Regions from separate parts of the Lysinibacillus sp. NPDC059133 genome, predicted to be linked through region 3. Evidence: riboswitches for the same ligand, from Rfam matches in the RefSeq annotation. Region 3 holds a riboswitch; each other region holds the start of a gene.
What was found. A riboswitch is a leader RNA that binds a small molecule or an ion and turns the genes downstream of it on or off. The one in region 3 is predicted to bind cobalamin.
Positions count from the first base shown of each region.

Region 1: another riboswitch for cobalamin. It lies ahead of mmgD (citrate synthase); the one in region 3 lies ahead of ACFXN8_RS08640 (S-layer homology domain-containing protein).
Region 2: another riboswitch for cobalamin. It lies ahead of metE (5-methyltetrahydropteroyltriglutamate--homocysteine S-methyltransferase); the one in region 3 lies ahead of ACFXN8_RS08640 (S-layer homology domain-containing protein).

Region 1 is NZ_JBHZDH010000004.1:8,561-15,630, reverse strand. Features, by position in the region: gene ACFXN8_RS03370 (C40 family peptidase) at 111-1,016, shown strand; gene ACFXN8_RS03365 (hypothetical protein) at 1,490-1,645, opposite strand; gene prpB (methylisocitrate lyase) at 1,703-2,620, opposite strand; gene prpD (2-methylcitrate dehydratase) at 2,643-4,076, opposite strand; gene mmgD (citrate synthase) at 4,175-5,296, opposite strand; cobalamin riboswitch at 5,488-5,682, opposite strand; gene ACFXN8_RS03345 (GNAT family N-acetyltransferase) at 6,929-7,070, opposite strand, start outside.
Region 2 is NZ_JBHZDH010000004.1:31-7,100, forward strand. Features, by position in the region: gene ACFXN8_RS03325 (ATP-binding cassette domain-containing protein) at 165-3,338, shown strand; gene ACFXN8_RS03330 (Dph6-related ATP pyrophosphatase) at 3,449-4,159, shown strand; gene ACFXN8_RS03335 (YjcZ family sporulation protein) at 4,456-4,560, opposite strand; cobalamin riboswitch at 5,199-5,377, shown strand; gene metE (5-methyltetrahydropteroyltriglutamate--homocysteine S-methyltransferase) at 5,553-7,070, shown strand, end outside.
Region 3 is NZ_JBHZDH010000011.1:104,995-116,964, forward strand. Features, by position in the region: gene ACFXN8_RS08635 (S-layer homology domain-containing protein) at 1-439, opposite strand, end outside; gene ACFXN8_RS08640 (S-layer homology domain-containing protein) at 508-3,417, opposite strand; cobalamin riboswitch at 3,590-3,786, opposite strand; gene ACFXN8_RS08645 (DUF4179 domain-containing protein) at 4,123-5,250, opposite strand; gene ACFXN8_RS08650 (RNA polymerase sigma factor) at 5,222-5,815, opposite strand; gene ACFXN8_RS08655 (IDEAL domain-containing protein) at 6,439-6,681, opposite strand; gene ACFXN8_RS08660 (competence protein ComK) at 6,906-7,415, shown strand; one part of gene prfB (peptide chain release factor 2) at 7,657-8,685, opposite strand; one part of gene prfB (peptide chain release factor 2) at 8,687-8,758, opposite strand; gene ACFXN8_RS08670 (competence protein ComK) at 8,941-9,483, opposite strand; gene secA (preprotein translocase subunit SecA) at 9,985-11,970, opposite strand, start outside.

The DNA.
Region 1 (7,070 bases), on a different contig from region 3:
TTAACGGTAATCGGTAATATGTCGGTAATATGATTGAAAAATAACTCATGCCTGTTTCATGCTATTCTTACTTTATTAAAAGGCGAAAGCTTTTGAAAGGAGTAAGTTTAATGAAGAAAAAATGGTTACTACCCATTTTCGCATCGTTTATGTTCTTCACAGGCATGGGTGTTCATGAAGCGAAAGCGGCAACAATAGCAGATATAACAAATACAGCAAAAGCATATATAGGTGTTCCTTATCAATATGGAGGGACAGATATTAAGACAGGTATAGATTGCTCAGCATATACACAAATCGTATTTTCTAAGTTAGGGATTTCACTACAACGTACATCTACAGCTCAATATCAGCAAGGTACTTCGATAACGAAAGCTCAGTTGAAGACTGGGGATCTTGTATTTTTCAATACTTCGGGAAGCGGTGTTTCCCATGTTGGCATATACATAGGTGACAGCAATTTTATTTCAGCTACTACAAGTTCTGGTGTTAAAATCGACAAACTCGATGATCCTTATTACTGGGGATCTCGTTACGTAGGGGCAAAACGCATTGCAAACTTCACTGAAGGAGAAGTAAAAGATGCTGAAATCGACTTTAGCGTTTATGCATCGCGTGGAGAGGTAGCTCTTAAACTGGCCAAGCAGTTAAATTTAGATACTAGTAACACCAATTCAAGTTTTCCTGATGTAACACCAACGTCTAAATATGCGGGTGCTGCGGAAGCACTAAAAAAAATCGGCGTTTTTACGGGTGATGAAAACGGAAAATTCAATCCAGGTTCTCCCATGACACGTGGTCAATTATCGAAAGTTTTAGTGGAAGCATTCCATTTAAAACAACAAGGAACAACTGTACAATTTGCTGATGTTCTAAGTACACATTGGGCTTACAATTATGTATCCATTCTCGCTTCCAATAAAATTACGGTTGGTAAAGGTGACAATACTTTCGGGGTGAGCGACAATGTCACACTAGTACAATTAGAGGCCTTTATCCAACGAGTAGCTCAATAACTTCAAGAAAAGGTATTTCATCTATGGATGAGATGCCTTTTTTGCTTCTAGGCAATATCATTTCACACTCCCTACTTCCAATCACTATACGTATAAAAAAGCCAGTACTAATTTGTACTGACTTTAAAACTATTCTGTTTGTTTTGATTCCACTCACTTGAATGATGATTTTTGATCTAACTAAAACTCATAGCGCAATAAATCTCCTGGAAGAACTCTAGATAATCTGTAACAACCCGCTCCGTTAGTTCGGTATCAAACAACAAAATAGAAAGCATATTTATTTTCGAAAATAGATTGTTCAAAATAACAGTTTTCTGTTTGATTAATGAATATTTCTTCTTGTACTAAAAGCGCCTATTTGTAATCACCTAATCCCATACAGACCAAGCAGCCTCAATCCAGATGGGTCGGTCAAAACAAAGTATTTAGCATTTTCTCCACGCATAACAATTTCAGTAACTTCGACACCATTATTCATGTGTGTATTCAAGGTCCGGACAATTCAAAGTAATCGATTGATACGGGCAACCATCGCGTGAAAAATCCGCTGTTGTAGGATCCTTTGTTTCTACAAGGAGTAATAGAACATTTCCTTCTGGTGGTGTTATTACGGCTACATAACCCATATTATCCTCCTATTCGTTAAATAAATATAATAGGTAGTTGCTGCGTTTAAATGCGGGTTATCCCTTTATTTCCTCTTTAGGTAAGATGGTTTTAGCTAGCTCAGTATCTAAATCTTCGAATCTATAATAAGAAATAGCTTCATATAATTCTTTTCTAGATTGCATATCCTCAATAGCATCTTTTTGGGTTCCTGTATTTTTTATCAAATCAAATACACGTTCATATGCTTTTGCTGCTACTCTCATTGATGTAACAGGATAAATGACCATAGCATAGCCCATTTTTTCAAACTCTTTCGCTGTATAATAAGGCGTTTGACCAAATTCGGTCATATTTGCTAATAACGGAGCTTCTACATCACTTGCAAATTGTTTAAACTCTTTTTCATTTTGTAGGGCTTCTGGAAAAATAGCATCCGCCCCAGCGTTTACATAGGCTTTTGCTCGTGTAATCCCCTGTTCTAAACTTTCTACAGATCTTGCATCTGTACGAGCTATAATTACTAATGAGGGTGCAATTTGTTTAATCATTTTTATTTTTTGAACCATCTCATCAAGAAAAATAAGTGTTTTTCCATTCAAATGTCCACATTTTTTCGGTAAATTTTGATCTTCTAACTGCACGGCAGCAACCCCTGCCTCTACCATTTCGCGAGCTGTACGTGCAACATTTAATACACCACCAAAACCAGTATCAATATCTACTAGCATAGGCAAATTTGTAGCTCGAATAATGTCTTTAGCACGATTTGCTACTTCATTCGAATAAATCATACCTAAATCAGGTAAGCCTCTACTCGCTGTGTAGGCAGCTCCGGATAAATATAGTGCCTCAAAGCCTACTTTTTTGGCCATTATGCCAGCCATTGCATCGTGTGCACCTGGTATTTGTAAAATATCTTTACGAACAATAAAAGCTCTAAATTGTTCAGCTAATTTTTCTTGTGAAATAGCTTCATTGACAATCCATGCCATCTATAAAACCTCCCATCTATTATTAAACGAATAAATCTACAAATTCATGAACATAGCTATTTTCAATAAGCTCTTTATTAGAACAGATTTGATTTATTTTATTTAATTGTTTTTGTGAAAAATGTGTACTCATATTTTGTTGGAATTTATCAATGATTTTAGGGAATGCTTCATCACGACGGAAACGATGTCCTAATGGATATTCACACTCTACTAATTCTGATGATGTCCCATCTTTATAATAAACTTGAACAGCGTTGGCGATAGAGCGCTTCTCTGGATCTAAGTAATCGATTGTATATTGTGATTCTTCAACAACAACCATTTTATTTCTTAGGTCATCTATGCGTGGATCTGCTGCCACGTCATCTTCATAATGGTCTGCAATAATATCACCATAGATCAGCCCAATTGCTGTAATGTATTGAATACAATGATCACGGTCAGCTGGATTATTCAGTGGGCCCTCTTTATCGATGATGCGAATAGCTGATTCATGTGTCGTAATGACAACTTTTTCAATATCATCTAAACGATTTTTCACTTCATGATGTAAATGCACTGCGCATTCTGCAGCAGTTTGCGCATGAAATTCAGCTGGGAAAGAAACTTTGAAAAGAACATTCTCCATAACATAAGAAGCAAGCGGCCTTGCCAGCTTTAATTCTTTTTTATTAAAGAGCACGTCTTGGAAGCCCCAGCCTGGTGCTGATAAGGCAGTTGCATAACCCATTTCACCTTTTACAGCCATCATGGCTAATTGCACGGCCCTACTTGTCGCATCTCCTGCTGCCCATGATTTTCTTGATCCTGTATTCGGGGCATGGCGGTATGTTCGTAAACTTGAATTATCAATCCAAGCATTTGATAATGCATTGATAATTTCTTGACGCGTTCCACCTAATGCCTTTGTCACAACCGCTGTTGTCGCAATTTTGACATATAATACGTGATCTAAACCAACCCGATTCAGACTATTTTCTAGTGCTAGTACACCTTGAATTTCATGGGCTTTAATCATCATTTCTAAAACCTCTTTTATTTTAAGAGGCTCTTTACCTTCAGCAATACGTACACGACTCAAGTAATCCGCTACTGCTAATATGCCACCTAGATTATCAGAAGGGTGTCCCCATTCAGCCGCAAGCCATGTGTCATTGTAATCTAACCAGCGAATCATACAACCAATATTGAAAGCGCCTTTCACTGGATCGAGGACATAGGAAGTTCCTGGAACACGTGTACCATTTGGAACAACCGTACCCGGTACAACTGGTCCAAGAAGTTTCGTACATTCTGGATACTGTAAAGCCAAAATGCCACAGCCTAAAGTATCTAATAAAACATAGCGTGCCGTTTCGTATGCTTCTTCACTTGTAATCGTTGTATTTAATACGTATTCGGCAATATCAGTTAGTAATTGATCTGTTTTAGATAGTTCATTTGTTTTAATCATCTATATCTTCCTTTCAATGCATGAATTTGCTATACTAGTACGCTGATGGACATTGGTCAGAATGCCCATCAGCTCTATGGCGAGTTGTTAAAATTTGATTATACCGATAATTCTTCAAGGTTATGACGCTCGCCAATATAATTGACACGAGGTCTAAATAATCTATTATTGTCATGCTGCTCAATTACATGAGCACATAAGCCGATCGTTCGTGAGCCAAAGAAGATTGGTGTATATATTTCAATCGGCAAACCAAGCTTGTAGTACACTGGTGCCGCATAATAATCTAAATTTGGATACAATCCTTTTTCCTGTACCACCACTTTTTCACCAGCTTCACACATGTGATATAAGCGATCATCTCCTTGCTCCAAACATAATTTGTATAAAGCCTCTTTCATAATTTGCGCTCTTGGGTCCATCTTTTTCATATATACACGATGGCCAAAGCCCATAATCTTTTCTTTATTTTGTAGTTTATTTTTCAGCAATGTTTCAAAGCCTTCTACTGTTTTGGCTTCAAGAAGCATATACATCACTGCCTCGTTTGCACCACCATGTAAATTACCTTTCAATGATGCGACAGCCCCAGTTAAAGCACCATACAAATCAGATTGTGTAGAGGCAATAACACGAGCCGTAAAAGTTGAATTTGGCATCTCATGTTCACTATATAAAACAAGTGATTGATCAAAAATTTCTTCTTCTAACGCAGTTGGTTTTCTTCCAGTAATCATGTAATAAAAATTGGCACTATAGGAAAGCTTGTTATCAGGCTCCACAGCATCTTGACCATTTAATACACGATAACTATTCGCTACAATATTTGGCATACCACCTAAAAGTCTATATGCTCTCGCCAAATTCATTTCAGTAGAACGATCATTAATATGCTGATCATAGCCTGCTAAAACAGAAATCCCTGTTCTAAGTCCATCCATAGCATGTGTCCCATTGGGTAATAACTTGAAAATTTGAAAAATTTCAAGTGGAACCTGATAATTAGATTTCAACTTGTCCTGTAAGTCATTTCGTTGCTCGGTAATTGGTATTTCCCCTTGTAACAATAAGTAGACAATGTCTAAATACGAATATCTCTGTGATAATTCAATCAAATCATACCCTCGAATAACAATTTGACTTCCTACAGTGTCTAAAAAAGATAGCTTTGTTTCAGCAGCAATGATTCCGTCAAGACCTGGTGAATAATTTAACTCCATTCATTACAACCCCTTTGTTTAATTATTCTTGTAAGCGTTACCATTCAAACACGAAAGAACAACAAAAAAACAACTTCTACCCCTTTAGAAGTTGTTAATCTACAAAAGCATGACAGAGCAAAGAAACAGTGAATTACATGAATTCACAAAGATCATGCAGTAGCTAACACCTCCCTATCCTCGTAGGTCAATTGATGCTTACATTAGTGGCAGGTCTCCTGACTTATGATCAACGCTACAATAACACCTTCCCATTTTGACAACCAAAACAGTGGCCTTGTTATTGAACTCCTAAATACAGTTGCGGGACAGTGTTGGACTCTCACCAACTTCCCTTTTAATCAAATGGAACCAAATCCATTTGAACCGCCAAAATTTAGCGTATTCAATTTGTCTATTAACCTTATCATAGTGATTCAAAAACAATCAATATAGGTGAAATTCAGAAAAGACAAATTACAAGAAACTATTTTTCGTTTTTAATGAACTATTCTACAGTTTTTAGCACTATTTCGCATAAAAAAAGATTGTAAAACGGAAAAGGTAATTATTCACATGAAGAGAAAAGGTTTTATTTAGTAGGGGCGAACTCTTTTTATGAAAAACTTTAATAGGAATAGGATATATGTTGTGCAGAAAATCTATAACATTTATATGAGCCAACAACTGCGTTGGAAACGGTCAATCGAAAACAAGTATGAAAGAGCCAACTATTATTCTTGTTACCTATGATTTAGGTGATTCATAGACCATTTCTTGTGTTATCATTTGATTTGGTAACTCCCTTTACATAATCAGCGCTTGTATAACCTGTAAATAAACGGAAAGTCAAAATAAGCATGAAGAAAGGAATAAAATAGTTTGTTAATCTCATTATCTGTCATTCGTGATACAAAATAAAAAATCTACAGACAGATTGAAAGAAAGCATAAGAAAACCTTATTCTAAAAGAATAAAGAAAGAAAACTTATAATAAATATTCATCCCTCTCCTTCCCAAGTATGGTATTTGAAACAAAACTCCTCGCAACGGCTACGGGACAGCTTGGAACTACCCCCATTTTCCTTTTAATTGAGTGAAAGACCTTTCACTCAAACTTGAAAAGAATGCTATGAAAATAGACTAAGATTAACATGCTCAATTGATCAAGCCAGTTTTATTTTTGGAATATAATAATGTTACGTAAAATAATGATAAATATAAAAAGGCCAGGGAGCTATAGCCCTGGCCATTCGTTTAACTTCTTTCAGTGGATGCCAAAGAATCGGCTTTATGCAAGCGCAAAGCCGATCCGAGGCATAATTGATTTTCTTTTTTATTTTTCTGAGATGTTGGTTTGGAATAAAGTTTGATCTAAAATATCCCCAAAATCCATATTTAAAGTTAAATGATAAGAACTCGCTTTGAAAAATGATTGATCAAAACGGGTTAATTCTTTGTGAAATACTATGCGATTTTTATAATAAAGTTTGATCATTTTCTACCTAGTAATTCTAAAACAATCGCGCCCGATTGCGGTATAAATATTATATTTTTGCTAAGACAGAGTTAACAAAATCGTTTTTTTCTTCTGGATATTTGTGTTTATTATGGGTCGAGACGTTGAAAGCTTACATTTCTTTTAGAGAGATCCTATTCTACTATGGATTCTGTTATTTTCTCATCTAGATTTTTAATCGCCAACATCGAATTATCCTGAATGATGCCTGTATCTACAAAACCAAATGAAGCGTATAATGTTTTAGCTTTGACATTACTTGTTCTATAAAAGAGG
Region 2 (7,070 bases), on a different contig from region 3:
CTGTTTTGTAACAGTTATCATATATTTTTTTTTGTGGCTAAAAAAACACCCGATTCCGGACGCAATTATGCCGAGGCATAATTGATTGGCATGTCATAAACACAACAAATCCAGTTGTAGTTGTGCTAACATGACAATACTAGATGGAATGGAGAGAATATCCGATGAAAATAAATCAATTAATTGCTAACAATATAAACCGTTTAGATGTCGGCTTACCGGAAGATCAATCTATAGGAATTGCTGGATTGTCCGGATCTGGTAAAACAACCTTTTGTCAAACAATTGGTGAAGAATCCAAGAAGCGGCTCGTTTCTTTATTGCCAAAGGCTGAATATCAGTATTTATTCCCCAATATTATGGAAACGAATTTCAGTGCCATCAAGATGGAAGAAATGCCTTTAGTCCTTTTTCTCGGGAAATCATCCATTTCTACCAATCCACGTTCAACGGTTGGTACTCATACAGGTGTTTTTAAAGAGATTCGTGAAAAGCTGGCAGATAGGTTTGATCTTTCGCCAGAAGTTTTTTCCTTTAATAATGCATTAGGCTGGTGTCCTGCTTGTAAAGGGCGTGGTACGACTAAAAATGTCGAATGTAAAAAGTGTGAGGGTAAGCGCTATAATCCAGAAGTTGGGCAATATAAACTTGAATTATGGAATCAACCACATAGCATTTCCGATATTAACAATTTAAGTATGGAAGCGATTTACTCCCTTTCAAAGGAATTAAATATTAGCGAAGAAAGACAACGTATTCTTACAAATATTATCCAAATGAATATTGGTTACTTAACGTTAAATCGAATTATGGGGACTTTGTCTGGTGGGGAATTAACACGACTGTACTTGGCAGAATTTATGGCAGCTAGTGAAAATACGGTGATTATTATAGATGAAATTTCTGTTGGTCTTGATCACCAAACGCTGTTGAAAATTTTAGAGCAGATTAAACAATTGGGCTATAAAAACCAAATTTGGCTTATTGATCATTCTGATACGGTGCTAGATACAGCAGATGAGCAGCTGTTTTTTGGACCTGGCAGTGGGAAATACGGCGGTAAAATTGTCGAAGTATCACCACGTCCAGAACCAGTCTATTGGGAACGAAATCAGGCAATGCCTACAGACTATTATCAATTTCATGATCTTTACTGTCGTAATATTGAAATGGCTGACATTCAGATTCCTAAAAATAGACTCGTAACCGTTACAGGTGAGTCTGGTTGTGGGAAATCAACCCTTGTCAATGAGTGTATCTCTAAGGATTTTCAAAAACACTATCCAAAAGATAAACTAGTTATGGTAGGACAAGACCGCAACCAATCGATTACTAGCCGATCAACGGTTGCAACGTTTCTTGATATTAAAAAGAAAATGACGAAATACAGCGACGAAATCGACGATATTTTCCAACGTTCCATTGAAGACATTATTGAGGAGCTTCCAAATGAAGACATCGCTCATAAACGCTTAAGTTTACTAATCAAACTTGGGCTCGGTTATTTAACGTTGGAAAGAAAAACACAAACCTTATCGACAGGTGAATTTCAATGTGTTCATTTAGTTTCTGAGCTGTTTTCGAACTCTAGAAACCCTCATACACTGTTCATTTTTGATGAACCTTCAAAAGGTTTATCGCAAAATATTTTAAACCAATTCATAGATAGTGTCAGGGACATTCTGCAAGATGAATCCGTCTCTATTATGATGATTGAACATAATGCTTATATGATAAATAGCTCTGATTTTATCGTTGATTTTGGGAAAAGACAGCAGGAACCAGTTCGACACCTTGATATTGTCGGCCATGATGATTATTTTAGTCAGCTTAATAGTACAAATAATGATGTTTCATTGCATATATCTTCAACACTAGCTTCAAAAAATGGCATTCATTACTTAGAGGGAAATCATATTAGCTATTTTAAAAATGCCGAAAACATCTATAAAGGTGGTATTTTAAAAAGCTTATCATCCATGGCTCGTTTAATTTATGGTGAATACGAATCCGCAACAATTGCACCTGTTGTCGCTATTGATTTAGAAAGACATTTGTATAGTCAGTATAGTTTTTTATACGAAATTGGTGGCCTCATCAACCATATGGTGGCGGCACATCCGAAGAATAAAGATACAAGAAGCTTCGATTTCTTTAGTCAAGAAAATCATTGCCCAAGCTGTTCTGGCCGCCTGCAAATTGAAAAATTTGATTTTGATTTGGTCATTCAAGACAAAACAGTGCCATTCTGGGATGGCTTATTACATCCAGACGTGATGGAAGTCTTAAAATATTATCAATATCCTAAATTGCAATTCCTGTTTGATGAGATTAAAAATGAACTGGGTCAAGATATTAGTAAAAGCTACAAGGACATGACAGCAGAAGAAAGACATACATTCCTATATGGTTATTGGGAAAAAGCATTTTATGATAAAGCAAGTAAGTCCTCAAAAAAATGGGAAGGTTTTAATTTTATCCTTGGACGTTATATCGTTATTTCGAAATCAATTATTAAAGAGCAAATGAAAGAATCAAAAGAAATGATTGCCTGTCCAATATGTCATGGAGCGGTGCTAAACCATAAGAAAAAACTAACGTTTGGAGACACTGATATTCGCGAAATTATTCATCAACCGATCGATCAGGTCATAAAAACGGTAGGGAACTTACCAGAGCTTGAAAAATTAAAAGCTATTGTAGGCGGCGATATGACTCTTACGGAAGATGTCTCCTTACTTCCTAGAGAAACACAAGTGTCGTTGAAAATGCTGGAATTAGAACTCGCAAGCTTTGCTGGATATGAAATCGTCCTACAAAATGTTTTACCATTCTGGGACAAAATAAAAGATAATATCGAAGCCATAAGCAGCAAAAATCTAATTACAATCTGTGATTTCGCCCATATTGACGAAACGAGAGAAGCCATTATTGATCAGTATTTCACGAATGGAAAATACAAAAAATTAACGTACGTTTATGAAGCATTTGGCTACAAAAAAATTGTTACACAAATTAATAAAATAAAAGCAAGTCATAAATGTCCATTCTGTAATGGGAAGAAAGTCATTTCAGAAGATAATCTCCATGATGGCGTCTATAAATTATCAGTACCATGTGTAAGTTGCTATGAAAGTGGCATCAATGATGAAGGGCGTAAGGAAATGGTCGATGGCGTAGATGTGCAAACATGGCTAACTGGCAACGTAAGTGATGTTGTGGCTGAAAGCTTACGAACGGAGGCTGTTGCCGATATTCCCATCTTCAATCGAATTCGTGAGTTAAATAAACGAGAGATGATGGCGATATACCAATGTCTTGTGGCAAATAGTTATTAAAAGAAAGCTACCTCAAAAACTCATTTGCAAAAATCAATGCAAATGAGTTTTTATGTTATCCTGAGAAAGAGCTTGAAAAAAGTTAGTAGAATAAAAGGGGAAAGATAGGAATGACAGAATTAGTGGACTGGAAAAATAATGCTCAAGGGCATCCATTTATCGCTTCATTTAGCGGAGGAAAAGATAGTGTCTTAGCTTTATATAAAGCAATGCAGGTTGGAGAGGCGATAGGACTAATTGTCATGATGGAGGAAGAAGGGAATCGTTCCAGATCTCACGGAATGCCACCGGAACTCATACGTGCTCAAGCTAATTCTATAGGTTTACCAGTTTATACTGCAGCAGCAAGCTGGACAGATTATGAAAAAGTATTTATGAGCCTTTTAGAAAAAGCTAAAAAACAAGGTGCAGAAGTTTTAGTAACAGGTGACTTAGATATGCCTGAACATGGCTGCTGGCACGACAAGGTTACAAAGAATGCTCGTTTAAAACTAGGCATGCCTTTATGGGAAATGAATCATCGTAAAGTTGTCGATGAATTCATAAACCTAGGATTTGTTACAATCATTGTTACTGTTAATTTATCTTTAGGTATGCGGGAGGACGATTTAGGGCGAACGTTAACCCACGAATACGTGCAAGAGCTTGAAGCCCGAGGGATTGACCCATGCGGAGAAGGTGGAGAATTCCATACTACAGTATTAGATGGACCCATCTTTAAACAACCTATTCCAGTTCGTAAATGTGATGTTATTAGAAGCGGAGAATATGCTTTTTTGCCTTTGGAACTAGATCAAAAGGTAAATCTTTCAGATAGTTAATCGATTCAATTCAATCGCTAAAGTGCAGACGATGATGAGATGAGCATGCATGTTCCTTCCATGTTTTTAGTTTTTAAAGAAATCTTCATTGTTCTAAGTACTATCGACGAACATTTTAGTTGCCAGCCATCTCGTTTACCGACTGTATAAATGCATTGTCTTACTGTCTGGAATAACGCAGAATAAGAAAATGATGAAAAGGGTCATCGGAGGAAAGTGACCCTTAACAATGGGAGGTGTATAGGATTAGTTTGTATGATCCTATACGTTATGAGCATGAAAGGTGGTATTTGGTATTAATAAAAACCTATAAAGCTAGTGCCGACAATAATTAATAGAATGAATAGAACAACGATTAACGCAAATGCTGAACCAGAACCACTGCCGTAATATTCAGACATAGTAATTTCCCTCCTTTCAATATCTATAATATGAATTGTTATTAAAAGGATTTGCGATATTTATCTACTAAAAAAATAAAAATAAAATTAAATATCCGGAGATTTAATAAAAGGGGTAACTTTGAAAAAGTTGTGGTAGGCAGTTATTCATTGAATACAAAAAGGTGCGCCGAAAGTCGACTGGATTGGAACTATAGTGTTTGCATCAGCGCTTTTAATCTCTTTATATGAACAAGAGGTGGATTCGTTTTCTATTTTTTTTGTATAATGACATTATTCAATCTTATTTTAAAGGGGGATACTATGATGCAAGGTTTTCTGCAGCAGTCTCAGAAATAGCTGAAGTTGAGTATGTACGTACAGCCCTTACTTTTCAAATGTGTATTGGTTTCCTAGTTACTATAATTTCTATCAATCTCATCCCTATTATTCAGAGAATCATTAGTTGGGAATGGGTCTTTACCATATTAGCGATTGGATCGATTCTTGGAATACTATCTATGCTCAAATATAGAGGTACGAAGTAAATATCGAGAAAGTATTGGACTTTTGATTAAAACATGACTAGTATAATCCTTTAAATTTTTAAGAAAAAATTTCTACTATTCTGAACTATATGTTATAGTAGGAGCATAATTGAATATTGTGTAAGAGTTGGTGCCAAATGATAGTTTGGCTTAAAAGGGAAGTCGGTGTAAATCCGACGCTGTCCCGCAACTGTAATTCGGAGCAAATCACAAATGCCACTGGGAAACTGGGAAGGCAGTGAGACGTGTTGATGAAAAGCCAGGAGACCTGCCAATTTCTAGTACACACCAAATACCTACGTGGAAATAGGTGGTGAAATGTGACCATTCAGGCACTGTGCGACAACGAATGACCTATGCGGAAGTATACACTTCTTCGTATTGTTTTTTCATTGACAAATTTAACATGCAGCCATTTTCCTAGAAGGAGAATGGCTTTTTATTATTTCTGAAAGGGTGATTGAAATGACTTATACAAGTACACTAATTGGCTACCCATACATTGGGGAAGATCGTGAATGGAAAAAAGCATTAGAAGCATTTTGGCGACATGAACTTTCTGAAGTAGATTTTCAAGTAAAAATAAAGAATATCCGATTATCTAGGTTAGAAAAACAGCTTCAACTGGGCATAGATATGGTAACAGTTGGAGACTTCACTTATTACGATAGAATGTTAGATACAGCCGTGATGTTTGGTTTAGTACCTAAGCGTTTTAACTGGCAAGGTGGAAAGGTAGATTTACATACCTATTACAGCATAGCACGTGGGAACAAAACAGCAGTGGCCAGTGAAATGACAAAATGGTTTAATACAAACTATCATTATATTGTGCCAGAATTTGAAGAACAAACATTACAAATAACGGAAAACAAAGTTTTAGCAGATTTTTTAGAGGCTAAAGAAGCATACGGCATTATCGCAAAGCCGACATTAATTGGTCCTTATACATTTTGCAAACTAACGAAAGGTTATAACAAGGTAACACAAGTTGAATATTTACTGGCCATACTACCACTCTATGCCCAAGTGTTGAAAGAATTAGTGAATGCAGGTGCCAATTGGATTCAACTAGAAGAGCCATCCCTTGTAACTACATTAGATGAGACAGAAATAAAGCTTGTACAAGAAATATACGCACAACTAGCTGGAGCAGTGCCAGAGGCGAAAATAATGCTTCAAACATACTTTGAAGCATTAACCTCTTATGAAGCAATAATGGCACTCCCTGTTCAAGGTTTTGGTTTAGATTTCGTCCATGGCTATAAAGGGAATATGGGATCGCTTCGTCAATTTGGTTTTCCTAAAGATAAAGTATTAGCGATTGGTGTTGTTAATGGCCGTGATATTTGGCGTTCAAACCTAGCAGAGGTAAACTCTACGATTCAGGCAATTGAAACACTAAGTAATGCTGTAGCATTATGGATTCAACCATCTAGCAACCTACAACACGTACCAATAACGACCTCTCTTGAAAATAAGCTCGATCCTGTTCTAAAAAATGCACTTTCCTTCGCTGATGAAAAAATCGTAGAAATCGTTGAGGTAACTAAATTTAGACGAGACAAAGATGGTAGCACGATTCATAACTTATCAGAAAGTATGAAGGCGATTGAAGCCCTAAAAAATCATCCAATTCGTCAAAACCAGGTGATCCATCAGGCAGTTCAAACAGTGACAATTCAAGATTTTGAACGACATAGTGATTTTAGTCACCGCCAAAAGATTCAACAGCAAGCTTTAGGGTTACCGCTATTCCCAACGACAACAATAGGAAGTTTCCCTCAATCTGATGAGGTCAAAAGGAATCGAAATGCATGGAGAAAAAAACAATTATCGAACGAAGCATACGAAGCATTTATTGAACTGGAAACAAAACGCTGGATTGACATTCAAGAAGAACTAGATATTGATGTACTTGTCCATGGTGAATTTGAACGCACTGACATGGTAGAATATTTCGGTGAAAAACTTACCGGTTTT
Region 3 (11,970 bases):
CCCATGTATCTAAAGCAATTAATGCAAAAAAAGCACCGTTTGGACCTTGCCATACTACTTTGTCAAAGTCGCTTAATTTATCGACTAAATTGTAGCCGCCTACATTTGTAGGATCTTTTCCGATAGCAGTAAGCGCAATGATCAAACGGGAATATTCTGTATATTTACGATTGTGTAATTCACCTTTTACCGATTGTACATGTTTCACAACATTTTCATAATATTTGTCGTAATAGCCTTTTGGAACATTGTATTCACCACGTGCAAGTGCAATAATAAACCACTCATTGCCAAAAGAAGGGTTTGGTGCTTTATTCACCATAAATTGACCATTCGTACGATAAGCATCTACAGTTGATAACTGCTGTGCTGAGATCGGAGTCACAGCAGAAAGTAACAGAGTAAGTACTATGATAAACATCGATAATTTTTTTCTCATTTGAACAACCTCCATTCTCTAAAAAGGGACTAACCCAAATGCGTTGAGCGTTTGGGTTAGTAAAGAAATTACATGATGCCTGCGATATTTAATGTACGTTTTAAAATTTTCGCAGTTTGCCCACGAGTAATTGAAGAAGTAGGATCAAAGGAACCATCTTGCATACCTGTCATAATATCAAGACTATTTAATAGCTTAATATAAGGGAGATATTCAGAGCTAATATTGTTAGCGTCCTTAAAGTTAATCTCTCCACCAGCTTTCACATCCGCATTTAAATATTCTAAAATGCGTGCCATCAATGCAGCCGCTTGCTGACGTGTAATTGGTTCCTCTGGGTTAAATGTTGAAGTAGTTGAACCTTTTGTAATACCCGCCTCGTACAGAGCTTGAATTTCTGTCGCATACAATTTGCCTTTTGTATCGTCAAATGGATTTTCACCTGTTGCTTGTAAACCAAGTGCGCGACTAACTAATGCTGCAAATTGCGCACGAGTAATTGATATATTCGCTTCGAATGTCTCTGATGTAGTTCCTTGAATAACGTGTCGACTCGCCAAAAATTCTATTTCTTCTTTGTATGCTAAATGTTCAATGTCCTTATATGTTACTGTACTTTCTTTTAAAACGAAGGTACCACTTGTTTTTGTGAATAGGACAATTTCACCGTTCACAATTTTATGTGGAACAGGTTTGTATTCGCCACCAACAAGTTGTAAAACGACTGTATTTGATTTTAATTCGTTAGATGGTAATGTCACTTTTAAATATTCTTTATCTATAGAAATTGACTTTGATTTACCATTAGCATTCTCAATTTCGAATGTGACAGTGAATTGTTTATTTTTAGCATCTTTCGTTACGGATGCCTTTACTTGTTCTTTTTCAGTAAGCTTAATGCCACTAAATATAGAAGTAGGTATTTCTATTTTGAAATTCTTTTCACTTTGAATAACAAAATTTTTAATGTTCTTTTCAAGATGTTTTTGAATATCTTCTGATGTAATAATTGCTTTATTACTACCATTTTCAATAGTAATCTCAGCTATAGAACCATCTTTATTATCTTTGTTTGTTTCTTCAGCACACTTTTCATCTTTGTTAGGACATTTCGTTTCTACTTCTTTACAATCTTTCTCTTTACATTCTTTGTTTCCTCCAGCTGAAGAGCCACCACCTTCAATTCCATCAACGTACCCACCGACATCTTTACCTAAATCGAGCGTATATAGCCATTCAACATTATCACCAGGTGATAATGTGTAAAGTGCTGCAGAGTAAGAAGGGAAAGAACCATTTACACGATACATCCAACCACTTAATGGACCACGATCAAATTCATAAAGACCATTAATGCCATCGATATAAGTACCATATTGTGTTTCACGGTAGCTTAATGCAATACCATTTTGCTTTGTTACACGTTTTAATACGTCGAATACTGTTTCTCCTGGATAAAGCTCAACTTTTGTTTCTTTTAGTGGAACCTCCGAAGAGGAGATTGTGATTGAGAACTTGGTATGTCCATTTGGAAGATTTCCTCCTGGATTATCTTCGCCGTTGCCGGAATTATTGTTATTTCCACCATCTCCAGGGTTAGATGGATTACCACCATCTCCAGGGTTCGAAGGATCCTGAGACTTCGTATCTGACATATCGTATAGTGCTGTTTGACCGTTAAGCAAACGATGATACGCAGCTAATGTATAGCCAACTTGCTCTGTAGCCATCCCATTTGCTTTTGTTTCGCTTAAAACGTGTTTAAACCCGCCGTCGTCTGGACTGTAATAAGTCATAATATTCGCTATAACTTTATCAAAGCGAGGGTCTTTGTTCGCATCGATACCTAAGCTAGTAAGGGCAGTGACAACTTGAGCAGCACTTTCAGAATTTTCCGACCCCCATGATTTATAACCACCATTTGGTAATTGTAAATCAGCTAAAGTAGTTAGTGCTTTGTCGACAGCATCTTTTACCTTTGAATCCGTTTTATAGTATGGTGCTAGCGATTGGATAGCCATTGCTGTCATATCAGGGTCAGCCTTTGTCCCCGATAGAGCCCAACCACCATCATCTAATTGCTTTTCTAAAATTCTTTCAATAAGTTTTTCTCGTGTTGTAGTAGCTGTTTCAGATAGTTCAAAGTCCCAAGTATTAAGAGCAATTAACCCGAAATAAGCACCGTTTACACCTTGCCAAGCAACTTTCTCAAAATCAGATAGGTTTTCAACTAAGTTATAACCACCAACATTTGTTGGGTCCTTACCAATAGCTGTAAGGGCAATAATTAATCGGGAATACTCTGTATACTTCCTTTTATCTAGTACGCCATCGTTAGCAACAACATGGTCAACGACATTTTTATAATAAGTGTCGAAATAGCCAGCTGGAACTTCGTAGCCACCGCGAGCTAATGTGATGATCCACCATTCATTACCGAATTTAGGATCGGGTAATTTTTCTACCATGTATTGAGCAACAGTATTGTAAGCTTGAGAAGTTGTTGGTTCAGCATTCGATTTTGTACCATCTTTTTTCGCACTATCAAATTCCTCTGTTGCCTGATTTAGTGCTAATACTTTCGCATCAATGTCTTCTTGAATTGCATGTTCATCTGCTAATAGTTGTTGTGCAGATACGATTACATTTGTATACACATCTTGTTCAGTTTGAGTTACCCAGTAATCAGCAGGGTCTATATCTTTTCCATCATCACTTACTTTTACGGGTGCTTTGTTTTGCTCTGCCTTCTCAATTGCCGTTTGTAATGATGATTTATCAATTACTACTTCTTCATCTGTAATACTTGTGATTTCTGGGAAGACGCTAGCTTCTTCACCATTAGATGTAATAGGGGAGCTAGATTCTAACTCACTAGTTTCAATTTGCTGCGTATCTGCTAGAGCAGCAGGCGACAATAGCGAAAATGATAAGATAAAGACAATCGCTATATTCAACCATTTCTTATAAAAGTCCATTTCTCTCCTCCTGACCTTGTTATAGGTGAATATATTTGCCATTAACTCGGAAAATAAAAAAGATGCTTCTCCAATAAAAGGGAGAGCATCTAAGGAAAACAGAAAAAGGCCCAAAAACACAATTTGCCTGTCCATCTATTTGCCGTAAGTTCTCCTAGCTTCCGAAGAGAGTTAATACGATGGAATAAAGGCAGGTCTCCTGACTCGTGTATCCTATTCAGAACCTTCCCATCTACTGGAGGCATTTTTCCTCGTTTGACAGTGGTAATTTCTGTAGCCATCTACACTTACAGTTGCGGAAACAGTTTCGGATTTACACCGAATTCCCTATTAAGCTCCTAAAAGAGCACCTTTATTCTGCATTTGCTATTCACTTACTGTTAAGTTTAGCATATTTTTTATTTTTTCAAAATAGTTCCACAAAAAAGAGGATATTTCTATGTTTCTACTCGTAAAAAAAGAGATTAAACAAAATATCTTTATTGAAGCTACTTCGATTGTAATAAATGGTTTTTTATATACTTAATTGATATTTAAATATACTTAATTGATATTTATAAGTAGTATTCCCATTTAAAGACTAGAATTAATAGTATATTAGTCGCAAGGTGTAGGGACGGCTCAAGTTTAAGCTTTAAAGCAAGTAAATAATTTGACATACTAAAAAGTAGAGAAAGCAAGGCAAACCTCACTTTCTCTACTTTTTTATTTTTGTGAGTTAATAGGTAGTGTAACCTCTAGTTCAGGAATGTATTGAATCTTTGGTTCATTATTTTCATCCATTTGAAATGCCCCCATTTCGTTTTCATCAAAGAGGTATATATACGGCTTAAGGGTTATTGTTTTGGGAATAGTTTCAAATGGTTGGAATCTACGATCAGAAATATGAATGTTTCCATTTGTAGCATTCCAACCATCTCCGCCAATTAATTTAAGTTTATGGCCTTGATCATCAAAAATATCTACATCCATCGTTAGTAAAGGTAGTGTGAAAATTGAGTTGTCAGTCAAAACGACTCGTGTAGTTAATCCTGTCGTTATTGGTGTAAATTCGACTTTTTCAACACTAAAATGAATGTTTTTGTATTCTCGACTTACATTAGGTTGTAAAGTCAGATAGTTTTCGATTTTATTCACAGGAATATCAATTTTGAAAGGATCCTGTATGCCAGCTATTGTAGCCGATACTGTTAAATCAAATTGTTCTGGGAAAGGACTTCCTCCCTGATTTCTCAGATCAGAAAACTCAATAATAGCAGAATCATTATCTTTACCTGGCTTCATAACAATTCCAATAGATTTATCCGGAGCAAAGGATTTAACAGAAGCATCATTAATGAACAATTCGATCTTACTGATACGTTCCATTAACGTTTCTTTCTCATCTTCTTTATGAGGGCGCCCAATACCTATTGAAACACGTGTACCGTCGTACACTACTTCTGATACATTTAATGTAAAATCATCTTGAGTAACTATTGTATTAAGTTTAGTTGAGAGTCCCTTTTCATCAGCAGTTTGCAGACCAAGATCACCAGCAAGTTTGAAAATAGATGAAAGTACAGGAACTTGTTTTATCGTCGCAGCCATCGTTGGTGAAATTAAGCTAGTGACAAATACAAGACTAAAAATGATTGCTGCAGAGGCTACTATCATCATCGCTCTTTGACGCATTTTCTTAGGGGTTCTAGAACTTTCTGGCTGCTTTGTATAACGACTGCTTTCATATTTGTTCATTGTACGATTAACTAAATCAATTTCCATAGGGGTTTCTCGAATGAATCTTTCTATCTGATCTAACTCTTTATCCTCCTGTTTTGAACGAGTGTTCATAAATTTCCCCTCCCAACTTATTCTTTTTCATCAATTTTTTACGTAATCGTTCATATTTTTTTCGAACAGTCGTTGGTTTAAGTTCCATAATAGAAGCGATTTCGTCGAAGCTATATTCCTCTATGGATCGAAGTAGCAGAATCCTTCTTTCGTCCACATTTAACTGTTCTAATAACTCATGAATGATATCGTCGTATTGAAATTCTTGTTCATGCGTGTGATTGTGCGCATGATCTTTCTTAAAACTTTTCCAAAATTTATAGCCTTTATTTTTCTTTTTTATTAAATCAATACAGTGATGATGCGCAATTTTATAAAGCCATGCTGAGAAAGAAACAGTATAAGAAAAATTACCGATATTCTCCAATCCCTTTATAAAAATATCTTGTGCAGCATCCTCAGCTTCTTCTTTGTTTCCTAAAAGATAGTAGCAGTAAATATAGATTGGCTTTTGAAAACAACGAATTATTTCTGTATAGGCATGAATATCACCTGTTTGAACTTGTTCCACGATAGATTTTATATCTAATTTGGCATTTTCCTTGGATTTATTCAGTACAGTCAAATGTCTCCCCTCCTTTCTAACCTATATAACTGAAATTAACGGGGATTTGTGACACTATAAAAAAATTTTAGGGAAAGATTTTAAAAGAAGAGACTCAGCTTAGGACGCGCTTTACTTCTATAACGTGTCAAGTGTGTTTATTAACCATTTTTATCCACTCTAATTAATTAGAAGGCTCTGATTTCCGCTACGGGCTACTCGCTTTCCTGCGGGCGAGCGTCGAGCCGCTTCCTCCACTGCGCTCCGTGCAGGGTCTCGTCTGTCTCGCTTTCCCGCGGGAGTCGAGTAGCCCTACGCTACAATCAGTTAAAATGGACATACATTAGCAAAATATCAACAAAAAAAAATCCTTTTATCAGCCAATAATAAACCTCTATTTTCCTAATCAACATGCCTGATAAAGTGTATAAAATCCTTGCATAAAATCATTTTCTATAAAAGAGACTTGGTTATCCAAGTTCCTTTAAAAATCACTTTTAACCAAAAATACCTCGGCTCGAGTCGCAAAACATGCAGGTACTTGCTCTACATTCCTAATAAATTAAAGGTATCCACCCATCAATTTTGCAAATAAAATCACAAAAAAATCCCACCCTCCAATAACAGAGAGCGGGCTCGTCATATTATTCAGTTGTATCTTGGTGTAAAGTTACTAGTTCGTTTGCGTATAGATGAAATGCGTTTTCATCTTTGTCATCGAGTGCTCTATCTATCAGAACCATGAGCTGCTCTTCACGATGCTTACGCTGGATATGATTTAAAAATAAATCTAAATAAATCTCGTTTAATAATTTCTCTGCCTCATCAACTTTCTTTGTCTGACCAACGGCTTTTAGAAAATCTGTATACGAATAATATTTATCCAACGATCTCACCTCGATCCTTTTCTAAATTATAAGAAAATTGAAATTAAAATGCAATGTTTAAGAACTGAAAATCATTTCGATTTACTATTATTCTCGTGCTATTTTAAGCAATTTTTCTAAGCAATTGCTTGAAATAGCACGGACCTCCTTCGTTTATCTATATTTTCTGAATTTAATTTTGTGTTTTACACTTCAAGAATAAATAGAAAAGGAGGCTTACATAGATGTCAGCAAACTACGTCAATGGATATTTACTTTCTTTTAACACCTATTTACTTCAACCAGTTCAGTACGACTCTAAAATTTTCACTCGGGTAATTGATAAGCATAATGAACTGATCGTCACACGGAAGCCAATGCATATATTACGAAAATCTTGTATTTCACTAGGAACAACCTATGAAGCAGCAAAACATTCCGCCAAACGCTTCTTCGGCAATCAGCATAAGCTTCCAATCGTTGTTGCTTATGATTATGGTTATCCGTGTATTTTTCTACCAATCTATTCGCCAAACTCTATCCATAACATCTGGATTGGACTTCACGCCATTTCGAATATTGTGCCGAGTAAAACGGGCTGTATCGTCACACTGAAAAACGATAAACAGATTGAATTACCCATTCAATATGCTTCGATGAGCAAGCAATTTGTCAATGCATCGATGTTATATAAACATTACATGAATGAGCGCAAGCAGATTAGTCAGGACACCCCGAATCACCCACCTTTTTAAAGCAATCAATTTCGCCTTGGCGTAATTGCGTTCGGAGGCTTTAGGCCAACAAATGTTTTTTGCGCGAAAGCGAAGCGGCAGCGGCAAATGTTTTTTGCGCGAAAGCATAGTGCTAACGCAGCGGCAGAGGTGGGAGTCTTCTATACCTGACGCTACGCTTTCGGTACAAAAAACATTTACTGAATGAAGATAAAAAAACCCCTCAAAAGCACAATTTCACTGTGCCTCTGAGGGGATTGCATTACCCGATTTTTGAACGTAAGTATGCATTAATGAATGGATCTAAATCGCCATCCATCACCGCTCCTACATTACCTGTTTCTTCATTTGTACGATGATCCTTCACCATTGAATAAGGATGGAATACGTATGAACGAATTTGTGAACCCCAGCCGATTTCCTTCTGTTCACCACGGATTTCATCTAGCTGTGCTTGCTGCTTTTCAATCTCTAATTGATAGAGCTTCCCTTTTAACATCGTCATAGCTTTTTCACGGTTTTTAATTTGTGAACGTTCTGCCTGACATTGTACGACAGTACCAGTCGGAGTATGCGTAATACGAACAGCTGAATCTGTCGTATTAATATGCTGACCACCTGCTCCTGTTGCACGATACGTATCAATTTTTAAATCTTCTGTGCGAATATCAATTTCAATATTATCATCGAATTCAGGCATAACATCACAAGAAACGAATGATGTATGACGACGACCCGAAGAGTCAAACGGTGAAATACGTACTAATCGATGGACACCTTTTTCTGCTTGTAAATAGCCGTAAGCATTATGACCCTTAATAGACAATGTTACAGATTTAATACCTGCTTCATCACCCGGAAGATAATCAACTGTTTCTACTTTAAAGCCACGTTTTTCCGCCCAGCGTGTGTACATACGTAGTAGCATTGAGCCCCAATCCTGAGATTCCGTACCGCCTGCTCCTGGGTGTAGCTCTAAAATCGCATTGTTTTGATCATACGGGCCACTTAATAGCAATTGCAGCTCAAAATCGCCCATTTTTTGCTGGAATTCTGCTAATTCATTGCCTAGCTCCTCCTGCAATTCTTCATCAGGCTCTTCTTGCAATAGTTCTAGAGTCATATCTAGGTTCTCGTGTGTTTCCACTAAATCTTTATAGTCATTAACAATTGCCTTTAAGCCATTGCCCTCATTAATGATTACCTGTGCACCTTGCTGGTCATCCCAGAAGCCTGGCTCAAGCATCATTTCATCTAATTCCTGCATGCGTGCCTCTTTATTTTCTAAGTCAAAGAGACCCCCTAAAGTCCGCCAATTTTTTGGCTGAAGTGTCTAACGCGTTACGTACATCTGCTAATTCCATCATTGTTAAATCCTCCGAACGTTATTAATGGGGCACTTTTATGACAACCATTCAGGTTTTTAAAAGCATTAAGAAATGATTTTAAAATACTTCTACCTCACTTCTTTGAAACCCCCGTATCTCTTTATTATAACGTTTTTACGAAGGAAAACATACTTTTTTACGACATAGTTTGTTTTGTTTCAATCATTTTGAACTTCTTCGTCAAAGATCACGTTGTTCGTCATTCGCTGGAATACTCTACCTTGATCATATTGAACTAGTAACTTCGTTCGTTTCTCCAGTTTATATTTTAGTAAATACGCTCTTTGAATTCTGTATTCAAATGATCTGAAACTTAGATCCACCTCAATTTCATAGCCGTTCATAAAAATTACTTTTGTATTCTTTTTATCCATAGCTTGATAGTCCTGGATATGATGAACAGCAAACCATTGACATTCAGGTCGTATATAAGACTTACTTGGAAACCATACAATATTACTTCGTTCATGAACAACTATTGGATTTTTATTCAGCTTTCCTAGGATCATTCTCGAGCCATCGAATGCCCCTCTTAAGCTCGAACCAAAATATCGTAGATTATAATCCATTAATTTTGTTGGTGCTAATTTTGAAATATATTCGTTATCCCTTTCAATTACGCGCGTGCACAAGTTTCCCAAGGCATCATACTCCGGCATATACAGCATCGTTTCGCTACTCATAATGTCATCACATTGCATTGTTAACCCTCCTTTATATTTTCTAGTAAAAAGGAGTATACTAATGAATATATTGGTATACTCCAATGTATTTCCTCGAGAAGGTCTTCCCATGACTACAGTTCTCGAGGATTTTTATCTCCGCATATCAATCACCCCCTCCGCTCCCCATTCTCAAACTTTCAGACTATTGCTTCACATTCATAATAAATCAGAAAAAAGTTATAATCATTACCCTTTTTATTGAACTATTTACCTATTGTTGTAGTATCATATACCTTTTCTGAATTTTCTAATATTTTCACGAACTCTATAACAAAGTATAAATGGACAAACCTTTTCTCGTTGTCCGCTCTCAGGCATTGTGAAGTGCAGTGTGCTTTTGGAAAGGCCCCTCCCTTTCACCGACCTGACTAACATCTAAATTTTCAGCAAGGAGATCGGACGTGAAGATATCCTTAAACATAGAAAAAAAGACCATCTTAACTTATCGTTAAAATGATCTTTTTCGTCATCATACACTTATTGAGCTGCACCATGGCAGTTTTTAAATTTCTTACCGCTTCCACATGGACATAAATCATTACGTCCGACATTTTCAGCTTTACGGGCAGGTTGCTTTTTCGGAGCTGAACCGCCATCCTCTTTCGGATTAACAGCTTGACCTTTTGCAACTTCCTCACGCTCTAAATTATTGTGAATTTCTGCTTTCATCGCATATTTTGCTACATCTTCGCGAATAGAAGCAACCATATCTTCAAACATAGCAAAGCCCTCTTGTTGATACTCACGAAGCGGGTCATTTTGACCATATGCACGAAGATGGATACCTTGACGTAACTGATCCATAGCATCAATATGATCAATCCACTTCGTATCAATTGAACGTAATAAGATAACCTTTTCAAATTCACGCATACGCTCTGATGTCAGATGTTCTTCTTTTTCATCATAACGTACTTGGACAGCGTTCGAAATTAGTTGGTTAATCTCTTCTGCAGATTTACCTTGGAAATCTTCCACCTTCAGAACGCCTTCATCTAATAGGTTTGCAGCGACAAAGTCATCAATCGCTTTTAAGTTCCAATCTTTTTGCTCACCTTGCGTATATACTGCGACAATGTTATCGATTGTTTCTTGAATCATCGACTCAACAAGCACACGCATATTATCAGTTTCTAATACGTCGTAACGCTCCTGATAAATAATCTCACGTTGCTGACGTAGCACATCATCATATTGTAATAAACGTTTACGAGCATCGAAGTTATTACCTTCAACACGTTTTTGAGCTGATTCTACTGCTCTTGAAACAACTTTAGATTGTAATGGCTGTGAATCATCCATCCCTAATTTCATCATCATGTTCTTCATATTATCAGAGCCAAAACGACGCATTAATTCATCTTCTAGTGACAGATAGAATTGAGTAACCCCTGGGTTCCCTTGACGACCAGAACGACCACGCAGCTGATTATCGATACGACGAGATTCATGACGCTCCGTACCAATTACCGCTAAACCGCCAATCTCCATTACACCTTCTCCAGGCTTAATGTCTGTACCACGACCAGCCATGTTCGTAGCGATTGTTACTGCACCCTTCGTACCAGCATTCGCAATAATTTCTGCTTCACGCTCATGGTTTTTCGCGTTTAATACGTTATGTGGGATTTTATGTTTATTCAATAAATCCGAAATAATTTCAGATGTTTCAATAGCAACAGTACCGACAAGAACTGGTTGTCCAGCTCTATGGCGCTCTGCAATATCTGCCGCCACCGCTTTATATTTCCCTTCCATCGAAGCAAAAATTAAATCAGGACGGTCATCACGAGCAATCGGCTTATTCGTTGGAATCGCCACAACACTCATATTATAAATATTACGGAATTCCTCTTCCTCTGTTTTCGCTGTACCTGTCATACCCGAAAGCTTTTGATACATACGGAAGTAGTTTTGGAACGTAATTGTCGCCATCGTCATCGATTCATTTTGAATCTCTACGCCCTCTTTGGCCTCGATCGCCTGATGCAGCCCATCTGAGTAACGACGACCTTTCATTAAACGACCTGTAAAGCCGTCAACAATAATGATTTCGCCCTCTTGCACAACATAATCAACATCATTATGCATACTTACATGTGCCTTTAACGATTGGTTAATCGCGTGGTTTAAACGTACATGTGTTAAATCAAATAGGTTATCAATGCCAAATGCTTTCTCTGCCTTTTCAACACCAGCATCTGTCAGTGTAACACCCTTTGTCGACTCTTCATATGTGTAATCCGTTTCCGCACTTAACATACGAACAAACGCATTAGACTGTTTATAAAGCTGCGCTGATTTCCCAGCCTGCCCCGAAATAATTAATGGCGTACGCGCTTCATCAATTAAAATCGAGTCAACCTCATCGATGACCGCAAAATGTAGCGGACGTTGTACACGTTCCTCTTTATAAAGCACCATATTATCACGTAAATAGTCAAAGCCTAGCTCATTGTTTGT